3 regions of the Rhizobium sp. BT-226 genome follow, and region 2 is predicted to be linked to each of the others. Evidence: riboswitches for the same ligand, from Rfam matches in the RefSeq annotation. Region 2 holds a riboswitch; each other region holds the start of a gene.
The links. A riboswitch is a leader RNA that binds a small molecule or an ion and turns the genes downstream of it on or off. The one in region 2 is predicted to bind cobalamin.
Positions count from the first base shown of each region.

Region 1: it holds a riboswitch for cobalamin, as region 2 does, so the genes downstream of both, cobU (bifunctional adenosylcobinamide kinase/adenosylcobinamide-phosphate guanylyltransferase) here and bluB (5,6-dimethylbenzimidazole synthase) in region 2, are expected to answer to the same signal.
Region 3: it holds a riboswitch for cobalamin, as region 2 does, so the genes downstream of both, OIU37_RS30810 (CbtB domain-containing protein) here and bluB (5,6-dimethylbenzimidazole synthase) in region 2, are expected to answer to the same signal.

Region 1 covers NZ_JAOYTI010000001.1:910,309-920,103, forward strand. The annotation lists gene cobN (cobaltochelatase subunit CobN) at 1-1,046, opposite strand, end outside; gene cobW (cobalamin biosynthesis protein CobW) at 1,051-2,091, opposite strand; gene cobU (bifunctional adenosylcobinamide kinase/adenosylcobinamide-phosphate guanylyltransferase) at 2,096-2,605, opposite strand; cobalamin riboswitch at 2,982-3,379, opposite strand; gene OIU37_RS04675 (chloride channel protein) at 3,637-5,427, shown strand; gene OIU37_RS04680 (adenylate/guanylate cyclase domain-containing protein) at 5,449-6,495, opposite strand; gene OIU37_RS04685 (SDR family oxidoreductase) at 6,836-7,606, opposite strand; gene OIU37_RS04690 (cobyric acid synthase) at 7,706-9,160, opposite strand; gene OIU37_RS04695 (glycine betaine ABC transporter substrate-binding protein) at 9,782-9,795, shown strand, end outside.
Region 2 covers NZ_JAOYTI010000001.1:748,598-758,392, reverse strand. The annotation lists gene OIU37_RS03910 (MFS transporter) at 67-1,470, opposite strand; cobalamin riboswitch at 1,881-2,069, shown strand; gene bluB (5,6-dimethylbenzimidazole synthase) at 2,111-2,797, shown strand; gene OIU37_RS03900 (SDR family NAD(P)-dependent oxidoreductase) at 2,949-3,695, shown strand; gene OIU37_RS03895 (DUF2865 domain-containing protein) at 3,812-4,909, opposite strand; gene OIU37_RS03890 (hypothetical protein) at 5,485-7,122, shown strand; gene OIU37_RS03885 (demethoxyubiquinone hydroxylase family protein) at 7,272-7,868, opposite strand; gene OIU37_RS03880 (ribonuclease H) at 7,998-8,531, shown strand; gene OIU37_RS03875 (NADP-dependent malic enzyme) at 8,703-9,795, opposite strand, start outside.
Region 3 covers NZ_JAOYTI010000006.1:333,759-343,553, forward strand. The annotation lists gene OIU37_RS30800 (bifunctional diguanylate cyclase/phosphodiesterase) at 1-1,481, opposite strand, end outside; gene OIU37_RS30805 (histidine phosphatase family protein) at 1,933-2,487, opposite strand; cobalamin riboswitch at 2,571-2,691, shown strand; gene OIU37_RS30810 (CbtB domain-containing protein) at 2,720-2,929, shown strand; gene OIU37_RS30815 (CbtA family protein) at 2,958-3,704, shown strand; gene OIU37_RS30820 (hypothetical protein) at 3,755-4,387, shown strand; gene OIU37_RS30825 (sulfite oxidase-like oxidoreductase) at 4,372-5,034, opposite strand; gene OIU37_RS30830 (sensor histidine kinase) at 5,219-7,021, shown strand; gene OIU37_RS30835 (sigma-54 dependent transcriptional regulator) at 7,018-8,352, shown strand; gene OIU37_RS30840 (tripartite tricarboxylate transporter substrate-binding protein) at 8,581-9,564, shown strand; gene OIU37_RS30845 (tripartite tricarboxylate transporter TctB family protein) at 9,780-9,795, shown strand, end outside.

The DNA.
Region 1 (9,795 bases), 160 kb from region 2:
ACGACATCGGGTTTCAGCGCCGAAAACACGCTTTCGAGAATGCCTGTGGAAACCGGATCCTTCAGGCTATAGGCAAAGACCGGCAGCGGCCGGAGACCGAGTGTCGCCAGCGCTTCGACCAGTGCTTCGATCGGTCCGGTCTCGCCGCTCTGCACCAGGGCGCGGTAGAAGCTGATGGCGACGATGGGGGAAGAAGTGGGTTCGAATCCCGCCTCTTCCCTCGAACTTGAGGTACCCCCCTCTGTCCTGCCGGACATCTCCCCCACAAGGGGGGAGATCGGCAAGTCGCTTGGGCTTCTCACAAAAGAAACGTTTGAAGACGCCGCACCTTTGGCCCGGGAGATGGAACGAGACCTCTCATCTTCGATCTCCCCCCTTGTGGGGGAGATGTCCGGCAGGACAGAGGGGGGTGTCCCTAGCTCAACCGACAAAGGGACAGCCACACGCGAAGACACCACGGCAGTAGAAACCAGCCGCCACTCCTCAACCCCAATCAGTCCCCGCCCCGGCCACCAGATCCCGGCCTTCATCAAGGGCGCCGCCGGTGCCGGCTTCTCCGTGCCCGACAGCATCGCCCCGGCATAATCGAGAAACGCCCGCGCATTGGCATCGCCGCCCTCGATCAGATAGGCCCAGAGCGCGTTGAGATCGTCCAGATCAACATTGGAAAAAGGAATCAGCCCCGCATCTGGCCTGGCATCGCCCGGCAGCACCGCGATCAATGCACCGACGCGGGACGCTGCCGCATGCAGCGCTTCCAACGCATAATGGAAATAGCTGGCGCCCCCGAGCGCCCGCAGGACAATCAGCTTGGCATGCCGCGCGGTGCGCTCGACATAGGTGTCGACGGACATCGGATGCTTGAGGCTCATCAGGCTGGCGAGCCTGAGCGAATACGGCCCACCGCGCTCGCGATGGGCGGCGGCGATCGCGGCAAGCTCGGTATCGGCAGCCGACAGGAACAGGATGTCGCCCGGCGTCTGCCCGAGGTCGATCGCCTCCTCGCCGTCGCTGATCGTTCCCTGCTGAGCCAGAAGCAGATGCATCGGTCTATGCCAGCGCTTCGATCGCTGCCCGCACCGCGTCCTGATCCATCTCATGCAGGCCGATGACGACGAGGCGCGTGGCGCGTCTTTCACCAGGTGCCCAGGCGCGGTCGAAATAGTGGTCGATGCGGCTGCCGACGGCCTGGATCTGCAGGCGCATCGGCTTGCCTGACACATCGACAAAGCCCTTGAGGCGCAGCACGTCATGCGCAGCGATGATCGTCTTCAGCGACTCGATAAAGCCGGCGGGATCGGCAACCGGGCCGAGATCGACGACGAAGCTGTCGAATTCGTCATGGTCATGCGGCGCACCGTCTTCATGCTCCAGCTCGTGATGCGACTTGCGATTGGCGACATCGTCCTCCGTGCCGATGCCGAGGCCGAGCAGGATGCCGGCCGACACCTCGCCATTCCTCGCTTCGATCATCACGGGTTTGCGCACCGTGCGGGAGGCGACCTCGTCGCGCACCCTGATAAGGCCGGCAGCGTCGATCAAGTCTGTCTTGTTGAGCACGATGAGATCGGCGCAGGTGAGCTGATCCTCGAACAGTTCCTCGATCGGGCTTTCGTGATCGAGCGATTCATCTTCGGCACGGCGCGCGTCGACGGCATCATGATCGTCGGCAAAGCGGCCGGCGGCAACAGCCGCGCTGTCGACCACCGTGATGACGCCGTCGACGGTCACCTGGGTGCGAATGTCGGGCCAGTTGAAGGCGGCGACCAGCGGCTGCGGCAAAGCAAGGCCAGATGTTTCGATGACGATATGGTCGGGACGCTGTTCGCGCTCGAGCAGCTTGGTCATCGTCGGGATGAAGTCATCGGCGACGGTGCAGCAAATGCAGCCATTGGTCAGCTCGATAATGTCGTCCTCGGTGCAATTCTCGGCACCGCACCCCTTCAGCACATCGCCGTCGACGCCGAGATCGCCGAACTCGTTGATAATCAGCGCAATCTTCTTGCCGCCGGCATTGGTGAGCAGGTTGCGGATCATCGTCGTCTTGCCGGCACCGAGGAAGCCGGTGATCACGGTTGCGGGAATCTTCATTAACTTAACCCTTCATTTTCAGCGGCAGGCCTGCCGCGATGAAATAGACCTCAGTGGCTTTCGCCGCGATCGATTGGTGCAGCCGGCCGGCATGATCGCGAAAATCCCGCGCCATGCGATTGTCGGGCACGATGCCGAGACCGACCTCGTTGGAAACGAAAACGAGCCGCGCCTTCGCGGCGGACAGGAAATCGGCAAGCGCGGCAAATTCCGCCACCATGTCGCGCTCCTCGATCATCAGATTGGTGACCCAGAGCGTCAGGCAATCGATCAGCACGATGCGCCCTTCGCCGTCGATGGCAGTGAGCTTGCCGACGAGATCGATCGGCTCTTCATGCGTTGTCCAGGACGGACCCCGATCGGCCTTGTGCTGGACGATGCGCGCCTGCATCTCCTCGTCCCAGGCGCGGCCGGTCGCGAGATAGTGGCGGTCGAGGCCGGTTGCCGTGACGAGGGATTCGGCGAAACGGGATTTGCCGGAGCGGGCGCCGCCGAGGATGAAGGTGGCCGCCATACTCAAACGCCCCTCAGAGAGCGTGCGTAGCCGTGGCCTGTTCCGAATGCACCTTTCTCGGCTAATGAGGGTGTGACACCCCCCTCTGTCCTGCCGGACATCTCCCCCACAGGGGGGGAGATTGAATCGCCGAGAGCTTTTCTCCAAACAATTGATGTAGGACGACGGTCGTGCTGCTTGCCGATCTCCCTCCTTGTGGGGGGGATGTCCGGCAGGACAGAGGGGGGTACCCAGCATTCGACAAAAGCGGCCGAAAACATTCCTCTTGCAGCGCTGCTTGGAGGCGTGGCGTGCGCCGCACCAGGCCGCGCCGAATTCAATCGTTCAGCCAAGACAACCTCCGTGCTGGCAACGGGCATAGTGCCCAGGTGTGGGCTTCTCGCCCGGCACGCATGGCAGGTCTCCTGGCTCGCGGTTATCGGCCTCGATCGGGGCAGACCGGAAACCGGTCGCCCTGATCGTGCCAGCGGATCATCCTCGCCTTCCCGGCTGCATCAGTGAAAAGGTGGACGATTCGTAGACTTGAGAGGCGTCCGACCCCGGTTGATCACCATGCATATCCAGTGGCTTTTCCGGCATATCGCCCATCCCGCCCGCTTGCATCATTGCAAGCCGCCGGCCGGAAGGGCCTGATGCCGGATGGAAGACCCTGACCGCTCTACAGTCGCGGGGTCGGCTGTGATGAAGGCGCCCGGCTTGGGTCCGCCCCGTCACATTCCCTTTTCATCCGGAAGGGCGCTACACCGATCCGGAACCATCCGTTGTCAGGATGGTCAGTCGACCATCCGTTATCGGGATGGTTAGGCAAGCGCAGGGATGAAGTCAACCGGCCTTGGCGGCCGCCCGATGGCTGGCCCTGCGGCGTGACCACCCAAACACGACTTACCCTACCTAAAATATCGTCATTTATCAGAGACTTACGTCACCGAAATTTATTCAAACCGCCGGCTTTTCGCCGCAATTGCATCGCAAGCGGACTGCGCGACCATCTCTGCCCTTGACCGGGCCTCTCCCCGCCTAGTTGTCTAGCCATGCTTATGAAATTGGATCGGCGCCGTTTTCGTGCGCTGCGTGTATTCTTAGATCCGGGACGCCTGCGGGCTCTGACCCGGCGCAGCGAGGTCGGCCTGTCGCTGGCGGGCGCCGTCGTCGGCGTCATCTCGGGCCTCGCCGTCACCGGCATGAGCTACGTCTCCAACGAGCTGCATCAGCTGGTCTTCGGCATCGCCGACAGCGAAAGGTTGAGCTCGTCCGAGATCGAGAACAAGCTGCTGCTGCTCACCGCCCCCGTCATCGGCGGCGCCCTGCTCGGCCTGCTGCTTTTCGTGCTGGCGAAACGGCGCAAGAAGCCGATGGTCGACCCGATCGAAGCCAATGCGCTGCATGGCGGCCGCCTGTCCCTGACCGACAGCATCATCGTTGCCGTGCAAAACCTGATCTCCAACGGTTTCGGCGCCTCGGTCGGCCTGGAGGCCGGCTATACTCAGCTTGCTGCCGGCCTCGCCTCGAAATTCGGCCTGAAGCTGCAGCTTCGCCGCTCGGACCTGCGCACCCTCGTCGGTTGCGGCGCGGCCGGCGCCATCGCCGCCGCCTTCAATGCGCCGCTGACCGGCGCCTTCTATGCTTTCGAGCTGATCATCGGCACCTATACGATCGTCTCGCTGACCCCGGTCGTCGTCTCTGCCCTTGTCTCCACCCTGATCGCAAGGCTGCTCGCCGGCAGCGATTTCACCATCGATATCGGCAGCTTCGGCTCGGTCGTGCCGGCCGATTATATCCCGGCGCTGCTGCTCGGCGCTTCCTGCGCCGGTGTCGGCATCCTGATCATGCAGGGCGTCGCTTTTGTCGAGGAGCTGGCGCGCAAGAGCTCAATCGCCCCACCCTTCCGCCCGGCGCTCGGCGGCATCATCGTCGGGCTGTTGGCGATGATCTCGCCGCAGGTACTCTCGGCCGGCCACGGCGCACTGCATCTCAACCTTTCCCATGAGGTGGCGATCCCGACTCTGATCGGCCTCTTCCTCTTGAAATCCTTCGCCTCGGCGATCTCGATCGGCTCCGGCTTCAGGGGCGGGCTGTTCTTCGCCTCATTGTTCATGGGCGCCCTGCTCGGCAAGCTCTTTGCCTATTGCGGCCCCTATTTCGCCGATGCGACGCTGACGCCCGTCATCTATGCCGTGGTCGGCATGAGTTCGCTTGCCGTCGCCGTCATCGGCGGGCCGCTGACCATGACGTTCCTGGCGCTCGAGATCACCGGCGATTTTCCGATCACGGCGCTGGTGCTCGCCGCCGTCATCACCTCCTCGCTCGTCGTGCGTTCGACCTTCGGCTACTCTTTCGCCACATGGCGCTTTCATCTCCGCGGTGAAAGCATCCGCAGCGCCCACGACGTCGGCTGGATCCGTAACCTGACAGTCGACAAGCTGATGCGCGCCGACATCAAGACGGCAAGGGCGGGCATCTCTCTGGAGGAATTCAAGCAGGCCTTTCCGATCGGCTCGACCCAGCGCGTCATCCTCGTCGAGGAGAGCGACAAATATGCAGGCCTCGTGCTGGTGCCGGAGATCTACGCCAACCCGACCGACGCGCAGGACGAGGGCAAGGCGCTTGCCGATTTCATCCACTACCGAAACGATTTTCTGCAGCCGCAGATGAATGCCAGGCAGGCCGCGGCGATTTTCGACAAGAGCGAAAGCGAAGCGCTCGCCGTCGTCAACAACCTGATCGAACGCAAGGTGATCGGCCAGCTCAGCGAAAGCTATACGCTGCGCCGCTACAGCGAAGAACTCGACCGCCGCCGCCGCGAGGTCTCAGGCGAGATCTGAGCAAGTCGGAACACGCCGTCGTCAGTCGGCGTCCGCGAGCTTGAAGACGTTGACCGGCTTCGAAACTCCGCGCAATTCGAAGGAGCCGAGACATTCACTGGCAACGGCAGTGGTGACGGCGAAACTCTCCGACATCAGCAGATGGTGCCCAAGCGTGCCGCAGAGCTTTTCGAGCCGCGAGGCCTCGTTGACTGCGCTGCCGATGACGGTGAAATCAAGCCTGCCACGTGCGCCGATATTTCCGTAGAAGACCTCGCCGAGATGCAGCACGACATCGACGCCGATGTCAGGACCTCCATCATTCCTCCGCTGACCATTCAGCACCTTGTTGGCTTCCAGAATATTCCTTGCCGAAGCCAGTGCGGCCATGCAGGCCTTTTGCGGATCTTCAGCATCGGTAGGAAAGATCGCCAGCACGCTATCGCCCATGAACTTGAGGATCTCGCCCGAATTTTCCTCGACATGCCAGCCGATCAGCTCGAAATGTTCATTCAGAAACCCGGCGATTTCGCCCGGCTGATACACCTCGGTCAGCGCCGTGAAGTTTCTCAGGTCCGCAAGCAGGATCGCAGCGTTGATCGCCCCTCCCTTTCCCCTCTGAATATCGCCTGCAAGGATGCGTGCACTTGTCTTGGCGCCAGTATAGACGGCAAGGATATCCGATGCGGTTTTCGATGCCGCAATACGATAACAAGCCAGCCCCAGCGCCGGGAAGAGCTTCGCGACGATCGCCAGTTGGTCGTCAGAAAATCCGCCCGGCCTGTCGCTTGTGAGAGACAGACTGACCCCGCGCAGCGCAGCCTCCTTCGGAAATTCCAGCAGGCTGACCAGGTGATCCGTGCCGCCGCCATCCGCGAATTCCGCAAGCTGCGGGTAGTCATCGACACCCTCGCCCTTGGCGATGTTCCAGCGACCTGACGTTTCGCTGCGGCCCAAAAGATAGTAGATCGGGGTCTTCTCGAAATTCAGCACTCCCGCATTGCCATATTCGGCATTCTCGATCGTGGTCGCACCGCCGCGCACGAAATTGGCCGAGACGCCGCCATACATGGGATGAATAGACGGCATTGAAATGCTTCCCCGCCAGATCGGAAAGCCATCCGCGATCAGCCGATCGCACAATCCGGCTATCAGCTCGGCAATATGCTCAGCCGTGATTCCGTGTTCTATAAGCCACTGAATATGATTGTTAATTTCCGAACCTCCAAATGACCGACGCAGTTTATGGTCGGAAATCGGGCAAATGGACGGCGATGATCACCGGGGTTGCCATATCAACCAATAGTCGAGTCAGGCAGATATTTCTAGCCGTGGTCTCCGGCAACGACAATCAGTCATTCGCCTGCCGACGAGGAGCTGTGAGAGTGCCGCAGAAGTGAAAGATGGTGCCGCAGCGCCTACGGATATCTCACATCCTGACTGTCATGCCGCCGTCCACCGTCAGCACGTGGCCGTTGACGAAGGAAGCAGCGTCACTTGCAAGAAACAGCGCCGCGCCGGCGATTTCGTCCGGGCGTCCCCAGCGCTGGACCGGGATGCGCTGACGCACGAAGGGCATCAATTCCTCGTTCGCGGCCATCGCCGCGTTCGTCTCGGTGGCAAACCAGCCGGGCGCAATCGCGTTGCTGGTGATCCCGTGCGGGCCGAATTCGACCGCCATGCCACGCATCAGTCCGGTCAGGCCCTGCTTGGCTGCCGGATAGACGCAGTCGCCGGGCATGACGACATGGCCGCTGATCGAGGTCACCGCGATCAGGCGGCCGTGATTGCGTCGCTTCATCAGCACGGCAGCGTCGCGCGAAAGCGTCATGGCCGCCGCCAGATCGGTGCGCAGCAGCTCGATGATCGCATCATCGTCGAATTCGGCCAACGGCCGCCGGTCACGGGCGCCGACATTGTTGATCAAAATATCGAGACGGCCATGGGTCTTATCGATATCGGCCATCACAGCACGCTGTGCCTCGCGGTCGGCGACGTCGAATACGGCCGCCTCCGCCGCGCCGCCCGCAGCCCGGATGGCCTTTACGGCGTCTTCCAGCGTCGCCGCCGTGCGTCCGTTGACGATGACATGCGCGCCGGCCTCGGCAAGGGCGCGCGCCATCTCGAATCCCAAACCACGCCCGCCGCCGGTCACCAGCGCCACCTGTCCTGCCAGTGAAAATCTATCCAGTACGCTCATAGTTTTCGTCGCTCCCAACCGGGTCCGTCGTAACAATTAATGGACTCAGTCAACTAATTTGGCAATAGCGGAACGACGAGACCGGATGACGCATCCGGCTTAACCGAGCAGCCCGGCCAGCCAGTGCGGATCGAGATGACGTTCCAGTTCTCCGGCGATCTCGTCGAGCGCCTGCTCGACGCTCTCGCGGTAATTCCGCTGCTCGCCTGATAGGCCGAAGCTTTGAAGCAGCCGGGCGCGGTACGCGTCGCTGCCGAAGAGCCCGTGCAGATAGGTGCCCATGATCCGGCCGTCGGCCGAAATCGCCCCGTCGGGCGCGCCGTCGATGATCGCCGAAGGCCGATTGCAATCCAGGCCGCGGGTGATGCCGAGATGGATCTGGTAGCCGGCAAGCGGCGCGTCATATTCGGTCGAGCGAGCCTGGCTATTGCGCACGGTCTTTTCCGGCGCCATCTCGGTCTCGATGTCGAGCAGCCCAAGCCCCGGCGTCTCGAGCGTCCCGCCCTCGATGCCAAGCGGGTCGTGCACCGTCCGGCCGAGCATCTGGTAGCCGCCGCAGATGCCGATCACCCGGCCGCCGCGCCTGACATGTGCCTGGAGATCGCGGTCCCAGCCCTGGACCCTAAAGTCGGCGAGATCCGATATCGTCGATTTCGAGCCGGGAAGCACGACGAGGCTCACGTCCCCAGGGATCCGCTCGCCTGATCGCACGAAGACCAGCTCGACATCCGGCTCGGTCCGCAGCGGATCGAGATCGTCGAAATTGGCGATGCGCGGCAGCACCGGCACGGCAATCTTCAGCGCGCCGGCCCTGCCCCTTGCCAACCGTTCGAGCACGACCGAATCCTCGGCCGGCAGGCGCGCAGCACCCGGCAGCCACGGCACGACGCCGAAACACGGCCAGCCGGTAAAGCCCTCGATCGCGCGGATGCCGTCGTCAAACAGCGAGACGTCGCCGCGGAACTTGTTGATGATGTAGCCCGCAATCATCGCCCGGTCGCCATCTTCGAGGATCGCATGCGTGCCGACCAGCGAAGCGATGACGCCGCCGCGGTCGATATCGCCGACGAGTACGACCGGCACGCCGGCCCGCGTCGCAAAGCCCATATTGGCGATATCGCCGACCCTGAGATTGATCTCGGCCGGCGATCCGGCGCCCTCGACGATAACGAGGTCGGTCCCCGCAGCCACGTTTTCAAAACTCTCGAGCACGGCGCCGAGCAACTCAGGCTTCAGCCGCTGGTAGTCCCGCCCCTTCGCCTGTCCGAACACCCTGCCCTGAACGATGATCTGGCTGCCATTCTCCGATTGCGGCTTGAGCAGCACCGGGTTCATGTGGACCGAAGATGGCGTGCGCGCGGCCAGCGACTGCAGCCACTGCGCCCGGCCGATCTCGCCGCCGTCATCGGCGACCGCCGCATTGTTCGACATGTTCTGCGGCTTGAACGGCCGGACCGTCAGCCCGCGATTGGCCGCCAGCCGGCAGAGCCCCGCGACCAGCACCGTCTTGCCGACATCGGAGCCGGTTCCCTGCAGCATGATCGCTCTTGCCATGGTGGCTCGCATTCGCCTCTCGTTCAGGCGAGGCCTACAATGGGCGGTAATCCCGGGTCAAGACTTGGCCTCAGTCACGTTCCCACACAAACGCGAAAACCGCGCATGGCCTTGGCTCTGCGCGGTTTGCCGAAAACTCAGGCGTCTTCGCCCTTACACGGCGAAGCTCGCTTTCTCCGGTACGCACTACCTGAACCGGAGAAGCGGCGGTCATTGCTGCCACGACCCAACTGATAACGGCACATTCTTACCGGAGAGTTATTGAAGACTTACGCAAATGTTAATTTTGACCTTTTTTGACATTCTGGTCGAAATTTCTGCCGAAGATCCGCCGCCGGTTGCGAAGAGCGTGCTTTTCGCCCGAGGGCGCCAATTTCGGGATGCTGACATAAATTCTTCGAATTCAATAATTTAGTCACGCAACCATGAGCAGAAGATGGTTGATTTCTGCGAGCGAACGGGTAGGCTCGGTCATAACGCGCCATTGTTGAACATGGCCTGCCCATGAACCGGAAAGCCTGTTGCGGTATCGCCCGGCAGGCATTTTCCCTTCGGGTGCCGGAGATAGTTGTCGGTGAATTTCAGAGCCTGCTGCACGTCCGCCTAAGAAGAATTCGGGGAATGACGATGAAGAC
Region 2 (9,795 bases):
TTGCTCCCGCCGGCCCCGAGCCTTGCGCACCGTTGTGGGAGTAGTGCTTCCAACGCGCCAGGGAGATCAGCTATTTTCCGCCACGGCCTCTTCGGGCTCGGCATGCCGGCGCTTGCGGCCGCGCGCCGTCAGTTCCGCGCCGGCATCATGCGGCAAGCGCAGGAAGGTGATGCAGGCCAGCGCCGAAATCGCCGAGACGCTGAAGAAGGCAATGTGGAAATCCGAGACCAGCAGCCTGCCACCATGGAAGCTGCTGGAAATTTCAAGAATGCCGCCGGCGATCGCCACACCCATCGCCATGGAGATGCGCTGGGCAACGGCATTGATCGCGGTCGCCTGGCTGCTCTCGGCGTCGTCGACATCGCCAAAGGCCATGGCGTTGACGCCCGAGAAAGCCATGGAGCGAAACAAGCCGCCGATCAGCAGGCTGGCCATGATCAGGAACAGCGGTGTTTCGGCGGTGAACAGACCGTTGATGCCGAGGAAGATCGCCGCCAGCAAGGTGGTGAGCGAGATCACCGTGCGGAAGCCGAAGGCATTGAAGGTGCGCGAGGCGGCGAATTTCGAGCCCATGGAGCCGAGCGCGCTGACGAAGGTGACCGAGCCCGATTGCAGCGGCGTCAGGCCGAAGCCGAGCTGCAGCATCAATGGCATCAGGAACGGCAGGGCGCCAAGCCCCATGCGGAAATTCGAGGCGCCGAGGATCGCTGCCCGGAACATCGGGTAACGGAACATCTTCGGATCGAGAAGCGGATAGGGCACGCGGCGGGCATGCAGGAGGTAGAAGAGGCCGGCAAGGATGCCGATCGTCACCGCGGCATAACCATAGATGACGGGCACGGCTGGCAGGCTGATCACCGACAGGCCGAAGACGAAGCCGGAGAAGCCGAGGCCGCACAGCAAGAAGCCCGGAAAGTCCATCGGTCGCGGACTGCGTGGCTCGACGGCCGGCAGGAAACGCGTGACGAGGATGATGCCGAGCACGCCGATCGGGACGTTGATCCAGAAAATCCAGTGCCATGTGAGATAGGTGGTGAGGAAACCGCCGATCGGTGGACCCATGATCGGGCCGATCAAAGCGGGAATGGTGAGCCAGGCCATGGCATCGACGAGTTCGTGGCGTGGCGTTCCCCGAACCAGCAGCAGGCGGCTGACCGGTGTCATCATCGAGCCGCCGGCGCCCTGGATCAGGCGCGAGATGACGAAGGCCGTGATCGAGTTGGAAAAGGCGCAAGCGATCGAACCGATCATGAAAACGAAGATCGCCATGCGAAAGATGTTGCGCGCACCGAAGCGATCGGACATCCAGCCGCTGATCGGGATGAAGATCGCCAGCGCCACGAGATAACTGGTGACGGCGAGCTTCAGCGCGATCGGCGAGGTGCCGATATCGGCGGCGATTGCCGGCAGGCTGGTGGCGATCACGGTCGAATCCATCTGTTCCATGAACAGGGCGACCGCAAGGATCATGGGTGTGAGGCGGGGCACGGGCAACCGGGATGCTGCGATGGACTGGCTCAGTCCATACGCCTTCGGCGGGGACAAGGCCATAGAAACTATCGATGAAGGGCTTTGCCACGCCGCTTCAAACCGACGCGGGTGGGCTTGTTCCCTTAAGACCAGACAGCAGCAGCGCTGTCATGTTAGCCACATGCACCAATGCCCAAGAGAGCCTCCTCCTGAGGTGCGCAGCCAAAGGCCGAAGCCTCGAAGGGCGAGGCGGGTGCACCGGCGCGGACGCGAAATGATGAATGACGAAAGAAGCGGCGCTGCGGCGTGTCCTTCGAGGCTCCTACGGGGCAAGGATGGAATCGTGGAGGATGCCGCGCCGTCCTCTCAACCGCCTGTCGGCTCGCGGCTTGCCGCCGCAGCACTTTCCTGAAATAGATGCGCCGTCAGGTGCCCGCCGGTAAGGCGGGAGAATCGGGAATCCGGTGCAAGGCCGGAACGTGCCCAACGCTGTAAGGCCGACGCTTGCCGCATCATCATGCCACTGGCTTTTTGCCGGGAAGGCTGCGGCAGACGGATGACGCCGAGTCAGAAGACCGGCCTGGCAAGATAGACCGATCCGCGCGGACGGCGGAGCGGTTGCATTGTTGGGGATTTGACGATGCGACCCTTTGATGAGGATGCCCTTTCGGCGGCGTCCGGTTTTTCCTTGGCCGAACGCGAGGCCGTCTATCATGCGATCATGACGCGGCGCGACGTTCGCAGCCAGTTCCTGCCCGATCCCTTGCCGGATGACCTTGTGCGGCGGCTGCTGACGGCAGCCCATCATGCACCCTCCGTCGGCTTCATGCAGCCGTGGAATTTCATTCTGGTGAAAAGTGCCGCTGTCCGGACGCGCGTCCGGGATGCCTTCGCGAGCGCCAACGACGAGGCGGCGCTGATGTTTGCCGGCGAGCGGCGGCAGGCCTACCGCGCCCTCAAGCTTGAAGGTATCGTCGAGGCGCCGCTCGGCATATGCGTGACCTGCGATCCCACCCGCAGCGGCAGCGTCGTGCTGGGGCGCACGCACAATCCCAAGATGGATAGCTATTCCACCGTCTGCGCCATCCAGAATCTCTGGCTTGCGGCGCGGGCGGAAGGGGTCGGCATCGGCTGGGTCAGCATTTTTCGCGAAGGCGATCTGAAGAGCATTCTCGGCATACCCGAGCATATCGAAGTGGTCGCCTGGCTCTGTGCCGGTTTCGTCGATCGGCTCTATGACGAGCCTGAACTCTCCGTCAAAGGCTGGCGGCAGCGGCTGCCGCTCGATGAACTCGTCTTCTACGATGGATGGGGACTGAACACCTAAAGCGCGTCGCGATCTTTCGATGCCGGTATCGCCGACGCCGTGCGAGGCCGAGTGATATCTTTATTCCTGACCTTCATATCGATACGCTGAAAGCGAAATCCCGGAACTAGATATTCGGCTATCTGCGGCTCAATCGGAGGATAACGGCCCAATGAACATGATCGACTTGAAGGAGCGGATCATCGTGATCACAGGCGGTGCGCGCGGCATCGGCTATGCTATCGCAGAGCGCGTCATCCAGTCTGGTGGCAAGGTGGCCATCTGGGACCTGAACGAAAACCTGGCGAAGGACAGCGCTTCCGCTCTCGGATCCGGTACGGTCGCTTTCGGCGTCAACGTCGCAGATCCCGTATCAGTGAAAAACGCGGCGGCGACGACCGAAGAGATTTTTGGCCGTATCGACGGGCTCGTCAATTCCGCCGGGATTACCGGTCCGGTAAAGCCCGCGATCGAATACGATGTCAGCGAGTGGAAAGACGTCATCGATGTCTGCCTCACGGGAACCTTCAATTGTTGCCGGCACGTCGTTCCGGTCATGTTAAAGCGCGACTACGGGCGGATCGTGAACATCTCCTCGGTTGCGGGCAAGGAAGGAAATCCGAACATCGCCGCCTACAGCGCAGCGAAAGCTGGTGTGCTGGGCTTTACCAAATCTCTTGGCAAGGAACTCGCAAAGACGGGGATCGCCGTGAACGCGGTAACGCCGACCACCGCAAGGACACCTATATTGGACGGGCTGACACCCGAGTTTATCGAATATATGCGCGTCCGCATCCCGCGCGATCGTTTCGTCGAACTTGGTGAGATCGCTTCCATGGTCGTCTGGCTGCTCTCCGAAGAGAATTCCTTCACGACCGCATCGACGTTCGACCTGAGCGGCGGTCGTACGACCTACTGACCATGCTCAAGCGACCCGCATTCACATCCCGCCGAACGTTCGCGTGACATCGCCGCATCTCATGCACCCTGGCACAACGTCGCTATGGTTCCGCCGCCGCTGTTCCAGCTGTTCAATCACTGCTGCTGTTGCGGCTGCGGGCCCGGCGTTGCCGGGTTGGCGAGGTCGATCGAGCCCTGATCGCCGGCCAGAAATTGCGGGCCGACCTGACGGACGCGGTTCTGCGTCGGATCATAGGGGCGCTCGGGAACGGAGGGTTGCGGCGCTGCGGCTGCGGCATCCTTCGCCGGGGGATTGGTGCGGATGGTGGTGATCGAGCCCTGCTGCGGCGGTTCGCTCACCGCCTGCCTGCCGCGCATCTCCTCGTAATAGGCGGTGAGATTGCAGGCGCAGGAGGACTTTTCCCCGGGTGTGCGGTTCTTGTAGGCAAAGGCGTTCTTCATGGCGCTATAGGGCGTGCCTGTTGCGACCGAGATCATGTTCGAGGCTTCGGTGCTCGTCACGTCCCGATAGAACAATTCGGTCTCGATGCCCGGGCACATCTTGGCGCAGGTCTGGGCGTCGCGGCCGAAATCGACCGATGTGGCGTTCGAACTGATCGGGAAGAAGCCGCCGTCGCAGCTGCGCACGCACATGGTGCTGACTGGCGACAGCATCTCGGCCCGCGGCAGGCCGTAACGTGGATCGACCTCTTCGCCGCCGCCGAGCGGGATGAAGGTATCGGCGCGCATCGCCTGTTCCTCGACACTCGGGGGCGGCTCGGCGGCGCTGCGCTCGTCCGGGGCATAGAAGTTTTCGCTGTTGCAGCCATTGCGGTCGAGAGCAGCCATCAGTTCGCGGCGGGCCTGGTCGTTGTCGCTGCCCCGGCCGAGCAATTCGGCACGGCGGTCCTGGAGATAGCGGATATTGTCGATCATGCGGGCTTCGGATTGCGAGAGCTCATCGCAATAATCGGCATTCTCGCCGCCGATCACGACCATGCTGCCCGACGTGCAGTCATTGCTGCGCAGCTCGTTGCGGACCTTGCGCAACTCGAGGTTCTGTTCTGCCAGGGCGCTGGAATAGTGGCGGGCTTCCGGCCCGTTGCCATTGCCGATCGATCGCGGCAGGTCGGCAAGGCGGCCGCGCAGATCCTCACAGATTGCGCTGCTTTGCGCGGCGGCAGGCGCCGCAAGGGCAAGGAGAAGGACAAGAGACAGGTTTCGGCGTTTCACGGCGTCGTCCCGGAATGAGCAAAGAATCGATCGGTCGATTGCGGCCTCGATCGCCGCGCGTTGTCTCTTAACGTGTTTCTCTTAATAAGCTTGGAGAAATTCCTAGCGCATTTTCGCGATCTTATCCAGCAGGCCACGTCCGCCGAGGGACGTCAGCTGCCATTCGCGCCGTATTCCAGTCATTGATCCATCTCACCCCCAGCCAAAACTGGAAGCGATCATGGGGCCAGTCGCGTTGACGGTATGCGCCATACCGATTAAGCAAATACAATAAATGATTGACCTATTAAATTAATAATGCAACCATACATAAGCTTAAATCGCCTGATGCTGGCGATGCGATTAGTATCTCTTTTTATGGTTGCCATAGAAGTACTTGTCGCCCTTGGTAATGCCGCTGGGGGCGATGGGTACGACTTTAACCTGTTGAGAGTACCGAGCACCGGACTTAGGCCCGCTGTTCGATAGCTATCGGTTGCTATGTCGACCTTCGTGCAACGCGAATGCCGCGCTTGATGCGTGCCCCAAGCATTTTCTATTCGATCAACTTTTCCGTAGGCTTAGGAGGAATGAGCATGAGAAAAGTGTCGCTTGCGAGAATGATTTTCAACGGCTTTGTTTCGATTTCCCTCCCTTTCACCGCGTTGGCGGCGGAACCGCCTTCCTGTCCACGCGCAGATGGTAAGCTGACCGCCGACGCGTTGAAAACAGTCGTTATCACTCAGAAGGATCATTCCACGGTCTTTGATGGAGATCGTTTTTCTCTTTCACTTACCCTGCAATCCATTCTTGCCACGGCCTTCACGCCCAAAACGGGATCTCCCATCCCTGTCGAACAGCAGAAAGCGCTCGCGTCGTCCCACACCGAACAGCTTGCGCTGCTGACGAGCTTGATCCGATCATTTCGGAATCTGGATCGTTCATCCAATGGTGTCACCAACAACGCAACGTTCCGCCTACACGAGGCCGAGCTGGAGCCAGAGGCGCTATTGGCTTCCATGAAACCTGTAGGCCTGTTCAACCGCTTCGACCTTGCTCCCGCGAATTGGAGCTACTGTGGGGAGCATCGCGTGGTGTACGCAATGGGTACCGGAACAAATCGAATGTTCCTGATATTCGAGGCTGCCGTCGACAATCCCGACCCTACGAACGCCGAAATCGGCTGTCAGCGCATTGCCGAATTCTGGGGAGGACTACAGTCCAAGCCGGAGGGCGAACTGCCGGATGCTCTTCGCAGTTTTTACTATGACGGTGAATTGGGTGACGGCAAACCGCCTATCACGCCCGTGCTTCACAACCAGCACTTCGGCGTTCCCTTCGGTCAGGTGAGAGGCAATCTTTTCCTTACGCAGCCGGAAGGGCCTGGCGTCATTCCATGGATGCTGAGGGAATGGCGGACATTTCCTTCGGCTCAGTCTGTCACGACACTCGTCCCAGATACGGTGAAGTCCAACCCAAACCCCGAACTCTACAATGACGACCCGATCAATCTTGCCGGCAACGGCCGCGACCAAGGGTTTGTTGATCTTCGCGCCGAGTTTCAAGACAAGTTCGTTGTCAGTCATGTCAGAGAATTAATCGACGTGGATCTCGAGGCGGCGCTACAAGGTCGGAAACCCACAGGCGACGAGCTATTCAACCAGCTGAGCGCCGCTTTCGACGACAAGTTCAATGATTTTGAAAGCGTTTCGCAAGGCAGCGCAGATGTCGTACGCGGTTCCTCCAGTCTGATCTCGCGGATCGATCATGAGTTGATGAAATACAAGCTTCCCACTGGTTGGACTCTCACTCCGGAACACATTCTGGCGCGTGCCGAGGCGCTGAGCTGCGCAGGCTGCCACAACCTTACACAGGGCAAGGAAATAGCGCCACAAGCTGATATCAAATGGCCGAATGCATTGGCTTTCACACACATAAATGAGAAGGCCGAACTGTCCGAGGCGCTTGTGAACAGCTTTCTTCCCGCGCGTTGTGACAATCTTCAAAGATTTTTGCGACGCACAGAGCCGACCGTTGCGCTCAGTGAGCCGAGCAGCGAGGTTCGGACACCAGCCCTTGCAAAAACGCGCCTTTCGGTTACGACATTTGAAAATGCGATAACCGATGCAGAAACATCGACCGCACTTTCTGAGCTGGCGTCGGACATCCAGACAGCGAGACAGCAGGATAGCGTTACCGCTGGCGCGTTCAGAAGGTTTCGGCGAACGCACTGAAACTTTCACACGCCCAGTATTTTCTCGATCTTATTGAGCAGATGCCCCGCCTTCCAAAGGGAGGGCGGGAGCAGCTTCGAGCCGGCAGTGATTATCGTACATCACAAAAGGTCGTCGTTCGCACACAGCTCACTCCGGTCGCCAGACCATCAGACCCGCCTGGAGCGCGCCATTTCGGCGCGCATCCAGCTTGAGTCTCCCCATGTCGAGAGCCAGATCATCAGGTCGGTAAGCGCGGCGACGACGGGCAGAAGCAGTGCGTGGCCGACGCCGCGCCTTGTCTGGTTTTTCTCGGCCTTCCTGAGGTGAGCCAATTCCTCTTCCTGAATGGAGGCAATAAGGCCGTGAAGCTGTGGATCACGGGTCTCCAGGAAAGCCAATTGATCTTCCAGATGACGGTGAACCGTGCTTTCGACCGCCTCGGTGCAGATCCAGACCATGTTGCGTCCGCCGAGGGCTGTGAGAAAACCGAGCACATAACCGCCGAGGCTCCAGAATGCCATGACGCGGCAGGGCTTGGCATCCCTGGTGGGCATTGCGTCTCGAAACAGGCGGCAATGCTCGATCTCGTCGTCCCGCATGGCACAAAGCGCCGGCACGATGTCAGGAAACAGCCGACGGGCCATCCAGATCTGTGCGCCGTAGATGCGAATTGCGCCGAACTCGCCGGCGTGATTGACCTTGAGAATGCGGCGAACGGTTAAAGCTCCATCGCGCTTACCTGTCTTGTTCAACGGATTGTCCATGATCCACGCTGCCCACTGTTCCCGGTACACAATAAGGCACTGGTGCCGCCATGATCGTCAACGGTTGACACAGTGGATGAGGTGCAATTCCAATGAGCGGGCGCGGCGAAAGCGAGAATGGCGGAGACAATGACAGGCATTTCCAATGAACTCCGCTCCCCTGCGACGACGATTGGAATACCGGAAATCCAACACGGCCTTCATGTCTTCGTGGATGGTTGTCATGAGCCCGGCTCCGCGCAAGGAGGATGGGCATTTGTCGTTTACCGCGATGCCGTGGAAATCGGCTCCGGTTTTGGTGGCGTCGAAGATTCCGCCAATAATTCGATGGAATTGATCGCTGTCCTCAAGGCAGCACTATGGATCAATAGCGAAGCGTCGGGCGAAGCTGCGACCATCTGGTCGGACTCCATCTACGCCGTCAAAGGCTGCAACAGCAGGCGACATATCTGGAAGAACAATGGCTGGAAGAAAAGCAGCCCAAATGGGAATGGCCGAAGCCGAACGATCGCCAATGCGGAACTCTGGAAAGCGTTGGATCTTCAGTTATCCCGGAACGCTCTGGTGACCATTGCCTGGTGTAAGGGACATTCCGGCATTGACGGCAACGAACGCGCGGATGAACTGGCGGATAGAGGGCGCCTGTCGTTGCGGGGTACCTGATCTGTGTGACATCAGGACATGTATCGGAGCGGCTTCAAGGGCCGCTCGTACCAAAGGATTTTATCCCAGGGCCCCGTGCCTGGTATCTGCTGCACCTGATACAGATGCTCGGGACAAAGCTCGAGCATGACGAAAGAAGCGTTGGTCGGCTTGTCGGCAGTCTGAGCCGGCTCACGCCGGTTGCGATGCCTCGACGACGGCGAGCGCTGCCATATTGACGACGCCGCGGGAGGTGACCGAGGGGGCGAGGATATGGGCGGGTAGCGCCGTGCCGAGGAGGATCGGGCCGACATGCAGGCCGTCCGTCATCGACTTCACCACACCGAGGGTGATGTTGGCGGCATCGAGGTTCGGGAAGACCAGGAGGTTCGCCTCATCGTGCAGCGTCGTGTCCGGCATGACGCGCTTGCGCAGCGCTTCGGTGATGGCGCTTTCGCCGTGCATCTCGCCGTCGACTTCAAGGTCCGGTGCAGCGTCACGCACGAGCTGCAGGGCGCTGCGCATCTTCGTGGCGCTTTCGGATTCACGCGAGCCGAAGTTGGAATGCGAGACTAGGGCGGCGCGCGGGGTGATGCCGAAACGGCGGATTTCCTCGGCCGCCAGCACCGTCGCCTCGGCAACCTCCTCGGCGGTCGGATTGAAGGTGACGTAGGTGTCGGTGAAGAAGGTGGCGCCGCGCTGCGAAATCATCAGGCTGAGTGCGGAGAAATCGCGGACATTCTTGCGCTTGCCAATGATCTGGCGAACATCGCGCAGGTGCTTCTCGTAGCGACCTTCGAGGCCGCAGATCAGCGCATCGGCCTCGCCACGCCTCAGCGCCAGCGCGCCGATGACGGTGGTATTGGTGCGCACGATCGTGCGGGCCGCTTCCGGGATGACGCCGCGCCGGCCGACGAGGGAGAAATAGAGATCGACATATTCGCGGAAGCGCGGATCGTCTTCCGGGTTGATCACCTCGAAATCCTGCAGCGGGCGAATGCGCAGGCCGTAGCGCTTCAGGCGCGTCTCGATGACTTGCGGGCGGCCGATCAGGATCGGTTCGGCAAGGCCTTCTTCGAGCAGCACCTGAGCAGCGCGCAGCACGCGCTCGTCCTCGCCTTCGGAGAAGATGACGCGCTTGCGCTCGGCGGCCTTGGCGGCGGTGAAGATCGGCTTCATGACGAAGCCGGAGCGGAAGACGAAGCGGTTCAGCTGGTCGAGATAGGCGTCGAAATCCTGGATCGGGCGGCGTGCCACCCCGCTCTGTTCGGCGGCCTTGGCGACG
Region 3 (9,795 bases), on a different contig from region 2:
CCGATGTCGCAGCCAAGCTGCAGCAGGAAGGCAAGCTGGCCGTGCTCCTCGATACCTTCGGCCGTCGTCTTGATGTTGAGGCTCCTGCCGAGGCCGAGCATGGCGCGGACGATCTTCTCCTGACGCTCGTCGTCGCGATAGGTGGCGATGAAGCTTTTGTCGATCTTGATCTTGTCGAAACGGTAGCGGGCGAGCTGTGCGAGGCTCGAATAGCCCGTGCCGAAATCGTCGAGGGCGATCTGGATGCCGGCGGCATGCAGCTCATCGAGAATAAGCGCGGCAATGGTGGGATCCTGGATCAGCGCGTTTTCGGTGATCTCCACTTCCAGGCGCTGCGGCGGCAGCCGGCTTGCCGAAAGGACCTTGAGAATGCGCGACGTCAATAATCTGTCTTCCATCTGCACCGGCGAGACGTTGAAGGACAACATCACATGCTCCGGCCAGGTGAGGGCGTCGCTACAGGCCTGGGTGAGAAGGTCCTCGAACAATGCGGTGATCATGCCGGTTTCCTCGGCGATATCGATGAAGACCGGCGGCGGAATATTGACGCCGTCGTCACCGATCCAACGCGCTAAGGCCTCGAAGCCGCAGAGCTGGCCGGTCTTCAGGTCGATCAGCGGCTGATAGAAGGGCTTGATCGCCTTGTTGGAGATTGCGACGCGCAGCCTGGTTTCCAGCGCGGCACGCTCCGTTACCTTGTCCTGCATCGAAGCTTCGAAGACGAAATAGTGGTTGGGCCCGCGTGATTTCGCCTCGTACATGGCGAGGTCGGCACGGTGGGCGGCATCTTCCAGCGGCTCGGCCCCCTCGGCCCAGCGGTCATAGCCGACGCTGGCGCCGACTTCGACGGCAAAGCCATCGATATGGATCGGCCGGGTGACGGCCTGGATCAGCAGCTTGGCAAAACGCTCCTCGCGCTGCGCGGTCAGGGCGAAGGCGACGATGATGAATTCGTCGCCGCCGAAGCGATAGACGCAATCGGCATTGCCGAGCGCGCAGATGCGTCTGGCAACCTCGATCAGCAGGACATCGCCGCCCTTGTGGCCGACGAGATCGTTGACCTTCTTGAAGCCGTCGAGGTCGACGGAGAAGATGGTGACGTTGCGGTCCCACTCCTCGATCTCGGCCTCATCGTCCTTGATCGGCCGTGAGAGGATCTTGCGCTCGAAGGCGTAGCGGTTCGGTAGCTTGGTCAGATGGTCGTGGGTTGCGGTCCAATCGGCCTTGGCCTGGGCGGCGGCGCGCAGGTCCATTTCCTTGCGCAGGTCGGCGATGCGCAGCACTGAATAGACGAAGCTCATGGCGCCGGCGATGCCGAGCGCCAAAACGAGCTTGTCGGCGCCGTATTCGCCGAAGCCGGTCATGAAGGAGACCAGGCTGTCGTCGAGCTGTAACAGCGTGCCGAGGAGCCAGAGGGTTACCCCAAATCCGACAATCGACACGCATTGCCGTCCGGCCCTGCTTTGGAAAAACACCGGCATTATGCCTTCTCCATCTCCACCCTTCGCCGAATTATCACGAAAGTCTGAAATGTTTGTTGAAACCAGAAGGCGAATTATCGGAGGCGGCAGCCTGTTGCTGTGCCGCAGAGAGACCCGACAGGGCTTGTGGGGAACCAGGGCGTCGTTGGCAGCGCGATTCTTGGTTGGGAGACCGGCTGATGCGGGAAAAAACGAAGGCGAGCGTGCTATTGCATCGCTCGCCCTTTCTCGTGCTTCAGGCGGTGACGATCAGCAGCGGGACGCTGACGATGAGACCGACCAGAACCGTGACTGTGGCGACACGCATCAAACGTAGGCGCCGTGTGCGCTCGCCACTCCAATCATATGTCATTCTTCCATCTCCTTGGGACAAGGAAGTAGTCCCCGCAAAGCCGGGTTCAACAGAGATGACGCGATTTGCTTGTGCAAAGCTGGATAAGATCAGCAGTCTCTAATGCTGGAAGCGCAGAGACCAGCGCTGTCCGTTGCTGGTCATGCTGATGACGGAAAGCGGCTCGACGTCGCTCAGCCAGAAGGAGGAGAGCGGCGCCTGCAGCACATGGACGATCGCTGCCCGGATGACGGCCGCATGGCTGATTGCAATGATGTGGCCGCCGAGGACGGTCTGGCCATCCATCCAGCCGGCGATGCGCTTGCGCAGATCAAGAAGGCTCTCGCCGCCATGCGGAGCCGCTTCCGGATCGCTCATCCAGCCCATGAGGTTCTCCGGCTCTTCGGTTCCGATCGCCGCGATCGACCTGCCGGCCCAGCGGCCATGGTCGCAGTCGCAAAGCGCCTGATCTATTTGGGCTTCGAGGCGGAGCGCGTCAGCAGTCTGGCGGGCGCGCAAGGCGGGGCTCGTGGCAATACGGTCGGCGCGGGGCGGGGCGATCATCCTGCCGGCTTCCTCCACTGCCTTGTCCTCCAGCGGTTCGTCGAGCGGGAACAGGGCCTTGCGGCTTGCTGCCGTCGCGCCATGGCAGATCCAGGTGAGGCGCGTGTTCACGGTCGTTCTTGTCTCCCGGAATGCAGCGACAGCGTCCTTCGCCGGCTTGTGAAGTTTCGTTGACAGTCTCTTCGGCGTGCAGATATAACCGTGCTGTTGCGGGTTTGGAAGCCGGTGTAAGTCCGGCGCGGTCGCGCCACTGTGACCAGCGTGTCGAAACTCTTCGCGCTGGAAGTCAGACCCACCTGCATAAGCACTCTTTCGACTGAACGCGTCATTCCCGGAGGAATACATGTCTGACACCACTTTCGCGCCCGTTGCTGTACCGGCGCCGATCCCAGTAGGAGAGATCCTGCCCTGGGCGATCTTCGGCGGCCTGCTGATGCTGATCGTCCTCTATTTCGTCGGTACCGAGGAAGGCGCGATGGCGCTGTTCAACGGCATGTATGTGCACGAATTCGTGCATGACGGCCGCCATCTCCTCGGCTTTCCCTGCCACTAAAGCGCGCTTCGCGATCGGAGTTCCTGACATGGTTGGAAACCTTCTGCTTCGCGGCATGCTCGCGGGCCTGATTGCCGGCATCCTCGTTTTTGCTTTCGCCCATACCTTCGGCGAGCCGCTGGTCGATGCGGCGATCGCCTTCGAGGAGGCGAGCGCCCAGGCGGCCGGCGAAGCTGCCGAACCTGAAATTGTCAGCCGCGCCACGCAGGCCGGTCTCGGCCTTTTCACCGGCGTCATGGCCTACAGCGTCGCCGTCGGCGGGCTCTTCGCGCTCGCTTTCGCCTTCGTGCACGGTCGCTTCAGCCGCCTTTCGGCGCGCGGCACCTCGGCCGCCATCGCCATTGCCGCCTTCGTGGCGGTCGTGCTTGTTCCCAGCATCAAATATCCCGCCACTCCGCCGGCGGTCGGCAATCCCGACACGATCGGCGTCAGGACCGAACTATTCTTCCTGATGATCGTCGTTTCGCTTGCCGCACTCATCGCCGCGGTGGCGCTGTCACGTCGTCTCTCCGAGCGCTTCGGTCCCTGGAACGGCGCGATCATCGCCGGCATCGCCTATCTCGTCTTCATCGGTCTCGTGCTCTCTCTGCTGCCGCCGATCAACGAGGTGCCGGAGAACTTTTCGGCGATGGTGCTCTGGGGCTTCCGCACGACCTCGCTCGGCATGCATGCGATCCTCTGGGCAACGCTCGGCCTCGTCTTCGGGGCGCTGGCGGAAAAGCGGCTTGCCGTTAAGGGCGGGCAACGCGGCCGACCGGCAACGGCATTTCACTGAACGCATCGAAGGGCACCGCTTTGCCGGCGCCCTAAACTTTTCGGGCGATTATGAAAAACGACAGAGCCAGACCATTGCTGCTGGCGGCGTTTTCTGCCGCCGCGTTTTTTTGTGTGGTCGCCGGAAGCGCTTTTGCCCATAGCCGCGGCGGCGGCGGCAGCTATGCCGGGCTGAATATCCCGCAAATCTCCCATGGCGAGATGGCTGTCATGTCTGACTATCGCGGTCGGATCATCGATCTTGCATCCCGCGCCGTCGAGACAAACGAGCCGTTCCGTCGTGTGTTGAACTATGCTGAAATCCAGTACGCCTACTGTCTGTGGGGCCGGGTGCCGGGCAGCGTGACGGACGAGGAGAGCCCGTTCAACGAATGCGCCCATGCCTATCTCGCCGCGACCAAGGCGGTCTTGCTTTCGATGCGCGAGATGCCGCGGGAGGCCGCTGCGGCGGGTGAAATCATTTCCGCGGTCGACGCCGACATGGCGCGGCGCGGGCTTGCGCTGATCAGTTGCCGGTTCAGCGGCGCAGCCTTCAACACGGCCGATATCGTCGAGCCGCGCTGGAGCGGAGTCCCGTTTCATGCCGCCAGCATGGCATCGCTGACGGGGCTCGCCTCTTTGTTCGGCCTTAGCGTGTTTGCGCTTCGCCGTTTCACGCGGCCGAAAGCTCAATCGTCGGAATAGCGTTGCTCGCGCCACGGATCGCCATAGATGTGGTAGCCGTTCTTTTCCCAGAAGCCCGCCTGGTCAGCAGGCATCAGCTCTATGCGGCGCAGCCATTTGGCGCTTTTCCAGAAATAGAGATGCGGTACGACGAGACGCATCGGGCCGCCGTGCTCCGCCGTCAGCGGCAGGCCTTCCCAGGCGGTGGCGAGGATTGCATCCTCGGCGGCGAAATCGGAGAGCGGCAGGTTCGTGGTATAGCCGTCGTAGCTCGTCAGCATGACGTAAGCTGCTTCCGGCTTCGGCATGGCGAGGTCAAGCAGATCGCGCGTCGAAACGCCCTTCCATTTGTTGTCGTAGCGCGACCAGGTGGTGACGCAGTGGATATCGCTCACCCCCGTGCTCTGTTCGATCGCCTGGAAGTCGGCCCAGGTGAGGGTGCGCGTCGTTTCGACGAGGCCGCGCACCTCGAGCCGCCAGGTCTCGGTCGAGATGACAGGCTGCTGGCCGAGGTCGAGTACAGGCCAGTTCTTGACAAGGTGCTGGCCGGGCGGCAGGCGCTCGGCTTCGGGACGGCTGATACGGCCGGTCAGGAACTTGCCCTCTGCCGCCCAGCGACGCTTGGATGTGGTGAGTTTGCTGTCGGCGGGCGTCTGGTCGTCGCTCATGGGCGGGGCCTCCTTGCGGTGTAGCAATAGGACACTGCCCCTGCCGGGTGTCAAGTTTCGGCGGCCCCTTGGAAATCCCTATCCACCCCTCTAAACTCGGTGCGTTGGGTATGCCTCGCTGGGGAGTGGAGGCAGAAAAGGGGAGGAGCCGGTTCTGTCTTCGAAATATCGTGCGATAGCTGCGTTGCTGGTGGTGCCGCTGATCATCTTCGCCTTCTTCACGTATGGGAGCGCGATTGCGACGCGCGCCTATATGGAGGAAGCCTCGGCGCAGGCAGGAACGGCGCTACGCCTTGCCGTTTCGGCACTCAGCGGCCATCTCAACCGCTACGAGGCGCTGCCGGCGCTGATCGCCGATCATGACGACATCAAGGAACTGGTGAGCGCGCCTGAAGATGCGGCGCTGCGCGATGCGGCCAATCTCTATCTCAAGGAGATCAACGGGCTGCTGAAATCCTCCGATATCTATGTGGTCAAGCCAGACGGAGAGACGATCGCGGCCAGCAATTACGATGGGCCAGCAAGCTTCGTCGGACAGAATTTCAGCTACAGGCCCTATTTCCAGGATGCGATCGAAGGCCGGCAGGCACGATTTTACGCGCTCGGCACCACCTCGCTGAAGCGCGGCTATTATTTTGCCGCACCGATCCGGACGGGCACGGATATTCGCGGCGTCATCGTCTTCAAGGTCGATATCGACATGATCGAATCCTCCTGGGGCGGCGGCGAATACAAGATTTTCGTCTCCGATCCGGAGGGTATCATCTTTATGTCCGGTAGCCCGGAATGGCTCTATGGCGCGATCCTGCCGCTGACGGCCGATCGCGTCGCCCGCACCGAGGCGTCGCGGCGTTATGCCAATGCCAGGCTGGCGGCGCTGCCGGTGACGCGTCACCACTTCGAGCAGCATGAGCTGATGACGCTGGCCGGCGAGCGCGGTTCGAGCGAATATCTGGTGCTTTCGCATTACATGCCGGCCGAGGACTGGACGGTGAACGTGCTGATGGAGACGAGTTCCATCCGTGCCCAGGCACGCACGGCGCTTGCGGCAGTCTTTCTCTTTCTCTGCATCGCCGGGCTCGCGGTTGCGGTTCTGCGTCAGAGGCGGGCGCGGCTTGCCGAGCGCATGCAGATGCAAGCCGAAGCCCGCAACGAGCTGGAGCGGCGCGTCGAGGAGCGCACGGCCGATCTTGCCCGCGTCAACAGCCGCATCGAAGAAGAAATCGCCGAACGGCGGCTGACCGAGCAACAGCTTAGACAAACACAGGCCGATCTGATCCAGGCGGGCAAGCTTGCCGGGCTGGGGCAGATGTCGGCTGCCCTTTCGCACGAGTTCAACCAGCCGCTCGCCGCCGCCAAGACCTATACGGACAGCGCCTCCGTTCTCATCGAGCGTGGGCGGACGGAGGAGGCGCGGGACAATATCCGGCGTATCGGTGGGCTCATCGACCGCATGGCCGCGATCAGCCGGCACCTGCGCAACTTCGCCCGCAAGCCGAACGAGAAGCTCGGTCCCGTTTCCCTCGACGAGGCGATGCGCGATACGCTCGAGATCATAGCCTGGCGGCTGAAGGCGGCGGATGCCGAATTCCTGCTCGATCTGGGACCGCGTCCGCCGGTCGTGCGCGCCGGTTCGGTGCGTCTGCAGCAGGTGCTGGTGAACGTGATCTCGAATGCGGCCGATGCGGTGGAAGGGCTGGACGACAGGCGTATCGAGGTTTCGGCCTTCGAGGAGGCCGGCAAAGTGGTGCTGACGGTGCGGGACCATGGGCCGGGTGTGCCGGCGGCGATCGCCCAGCGTATCTTCGATCCCTTCTTCACGACGAAGGGCGTCGGCAAGGGGCTCGGTCTCGGGCTTTCGATCTCCTACAACATCATCAAGGATTTCGGCGGCAGCCTTACTGCTGCCAATCATCCCGAAGGGGGCGCGGTGTTCCGCATCGAGCTGCAATCGGCGGCAGGGCTGATGCCGGAGGCAGCGGAATGAACGATGCGAAGATCCTGCTGGTCGACGACGAGGAGGAATTGCGCCGCTCGACGGCGCAGGCATTGGAGCTCTCCGGCTTCAGCGTCGAGACCTTTTCGAACGGCGACCACGTGCTGGAGTTGATCGGCTACAGTTTTCCCGGTGTCGTCGTCAGCGATATCCGCATGCCCGGCATGGACGGCATGACGCTGATGCAGAAGATCCGCGAGCTCGACCCCGAGGTGCCGGTCATTCTCGTCACCGGCCACGGCGACGTGCAGCTTGCGGTGAAGGCGATGCGCGAAGGCGCCTATGATTTCATCGAGAAGCCGTTCACGCCGGAGATGCTTGCCGGCGTCATCCGCCGGGCGATGGAGCGGCGCGGCCTCGTGCTCGAAAACCGGCTGCTGAAAGCGGTGGCCGGCAAGCGCGACGATATCGAGGCGCGGTTGCCGGGGCGCACGCAGGTGATGGTGGATTTGCGCTACCGCATCCGGGCGATCGGGGCGAGCGATGCCGATACGCTTATCGTCGGCGAGACCGGGGCCGGCAAGGAGGTGGTGGCGCGGGCGCTCCACGACATCAGCGCCCGGGCGAGCCGGCCGTTCATCGCGATCAATTGTGCCGCACTGCCGGCGAACTTGATCGAGAGCGAGCTCTTCGGCCATGAGGTGGGGGCCTTTCCGGGCGCGGTGAGGCCGCGTTATGGAAAATTCGAACACGGGCGCGGCGGCACGATCCTGCTCGACGAGATCGGCTCCATGCCCTTCGACCTGCAGGCGAAGTTCCTGCGGGTGCTGCAGGAGCGGGTGATCTCCAGGCTCGGATCGAACGAGGTGGTGGCACTCGACGTGCGCTTCATCGCGACAAGCAAGGTTGATCTGGAGGCGGAGGTGGCGGCGGGGCGCTTCCGCGCCGACCTCTTCTATCGGCTGAACGTCGCGACGCTGCACGTGCCGTCTTTGTCGCAGCGGCGGGCGGATGTTCCGCTGCTTTTCCTGCAACTGGTGCGGGAAGCGGCGGCCCGCTACGGCCGCGACGAGATGGCCGTGCCGCCAGACGTGATTTCCGACATTGCTCAGCGCGACTGGCCCGGCAATGTGCGTGAGCTGAGGAACGCTGCCGACCGTCTGGTCCTCGGTCTCGACAATGGCGGTCGGCAAGCCGAGGAGGCGACCGGGCTTGCGGAGCGTGTCGCCGAATTCGAACGCGGGGTCATTGCCAGCGCGCTGGTGGCGCATGGCGGCAGCCTCAGGCCGGTCTATGAGTCGCTCGGCATTTCCCGGAAGACCCTCTACGAAAAGATGCAGAAATACGGTCTCGACAAGCGGATGCTGACGACCGAAAGCTAGCCCCGGAGCTGGCGGCGGCGCACTCTCGCGGTGCGATGGGTGGATTTCCACCCATCGCCGGAGCCGTTTGTTTCCAAATCGACCCATGCTGCATCGCACTGTCGTAAAATCGTCTTTCGAAAGCGGCTGCAATGATTGCGGGTCGATTTTTCCAGGCGGCAAATAGGTGATCCGAACCGGCGCGGAGGATGTGTCGGCGGGCTCGCTTATTTCATCAGGGAGGAAACGATGAAAATTCTGAAGGCCATGCTCGGCCTGACCGCGGCTGCCGCGGTCTCTCTTCTCGCCGGCGCCGCTTCGGCGCAGACCTATCCCGAGCGCACCATTACGATGGTCGTGCCCTTTGCGGCCGGCGGCCCGACCGATACCGTCGCGCGCCTCGTCGCCGAATCCATGTCGAAGGATCTCGGCCAGCAGATCGTCGTCGAAAATGTCGGCGGAGCGGGCGGCACGCTTGGCGCCGGCCGCGTGGCGAATGCCGATCCCGACGGTTACACCATCCTGCTGCACCATATCGGCATGGCGACCAGCGCGACGCTCTACCGCAAGCTCGCCTACGACACGCTCGGCGCCTTCGACTATGTCGGCCTCGTCACCGACGTGCCGATGACGATCGTTGCCCGTAAGGACATGGAGCCGGCCGACCTCAAGGGGCTGATCGATTATATCAAGGCTAACAAGGACAAGGTGACGGTTGCCAATGCCGGCATCGGTGCGGCCTCGCATCTCTGCGGCATGATGTTCATGAGCGCCATCCAGACGCCGCTCACGACCGTTCCCTATAAGGGGACCGGCCCTGCCATGACCGATCTGCTCGGCGGTCAGGTCGACGTCATGTGCGACCAGACGACCAACACGACGAAGCAGATCCAGGGCGGCACGATCAAGGCCTATGCCGTGACCTCGCCCAAGCGCCTCGACGTGATGAAGGACATTCCGACGGCCGTCGAAGCCGGTCTGCCGGGCTTCGAGGTCGGTATCTGGCACGGCATCTATACGCCGAAGGGCACGCCGGCCGAGATCAACGAACGTCTGTCGAAGTCGCTGCAGGTGGCGCTGAAGGATCCGAATGTCGGCGCCCGCTTTGCCGAACTCGGCACGGCGCCATCCTCCGACGCCGATGCGACGCCGGCTGCGTTGAAGGCCAAGCTCGAAAGCGAGATTGCCCGCTGGAAAACGGTGATCGAGGCCGCTGGCGAATATGCCGACTGAGGATTATCCTCGTCAGGACATGCCGGATAAGCCCCTCACCCTAACCCTCTCCCCGTGAACGGGGAGAGGGGACTTGCGTCACTCAAAGGCGGCAAGGGGCGAAGGGCTTGCAGCAGCATTTTTCCTTCTCCCCGCATGCGGTGAGAAGGTGCCGGCAGGCGAATGAGGGCAATCGCAGCAGCAGTGCGTCACGAACCATCTCCCCAGGAGACACCATGAAATCCATCAGTT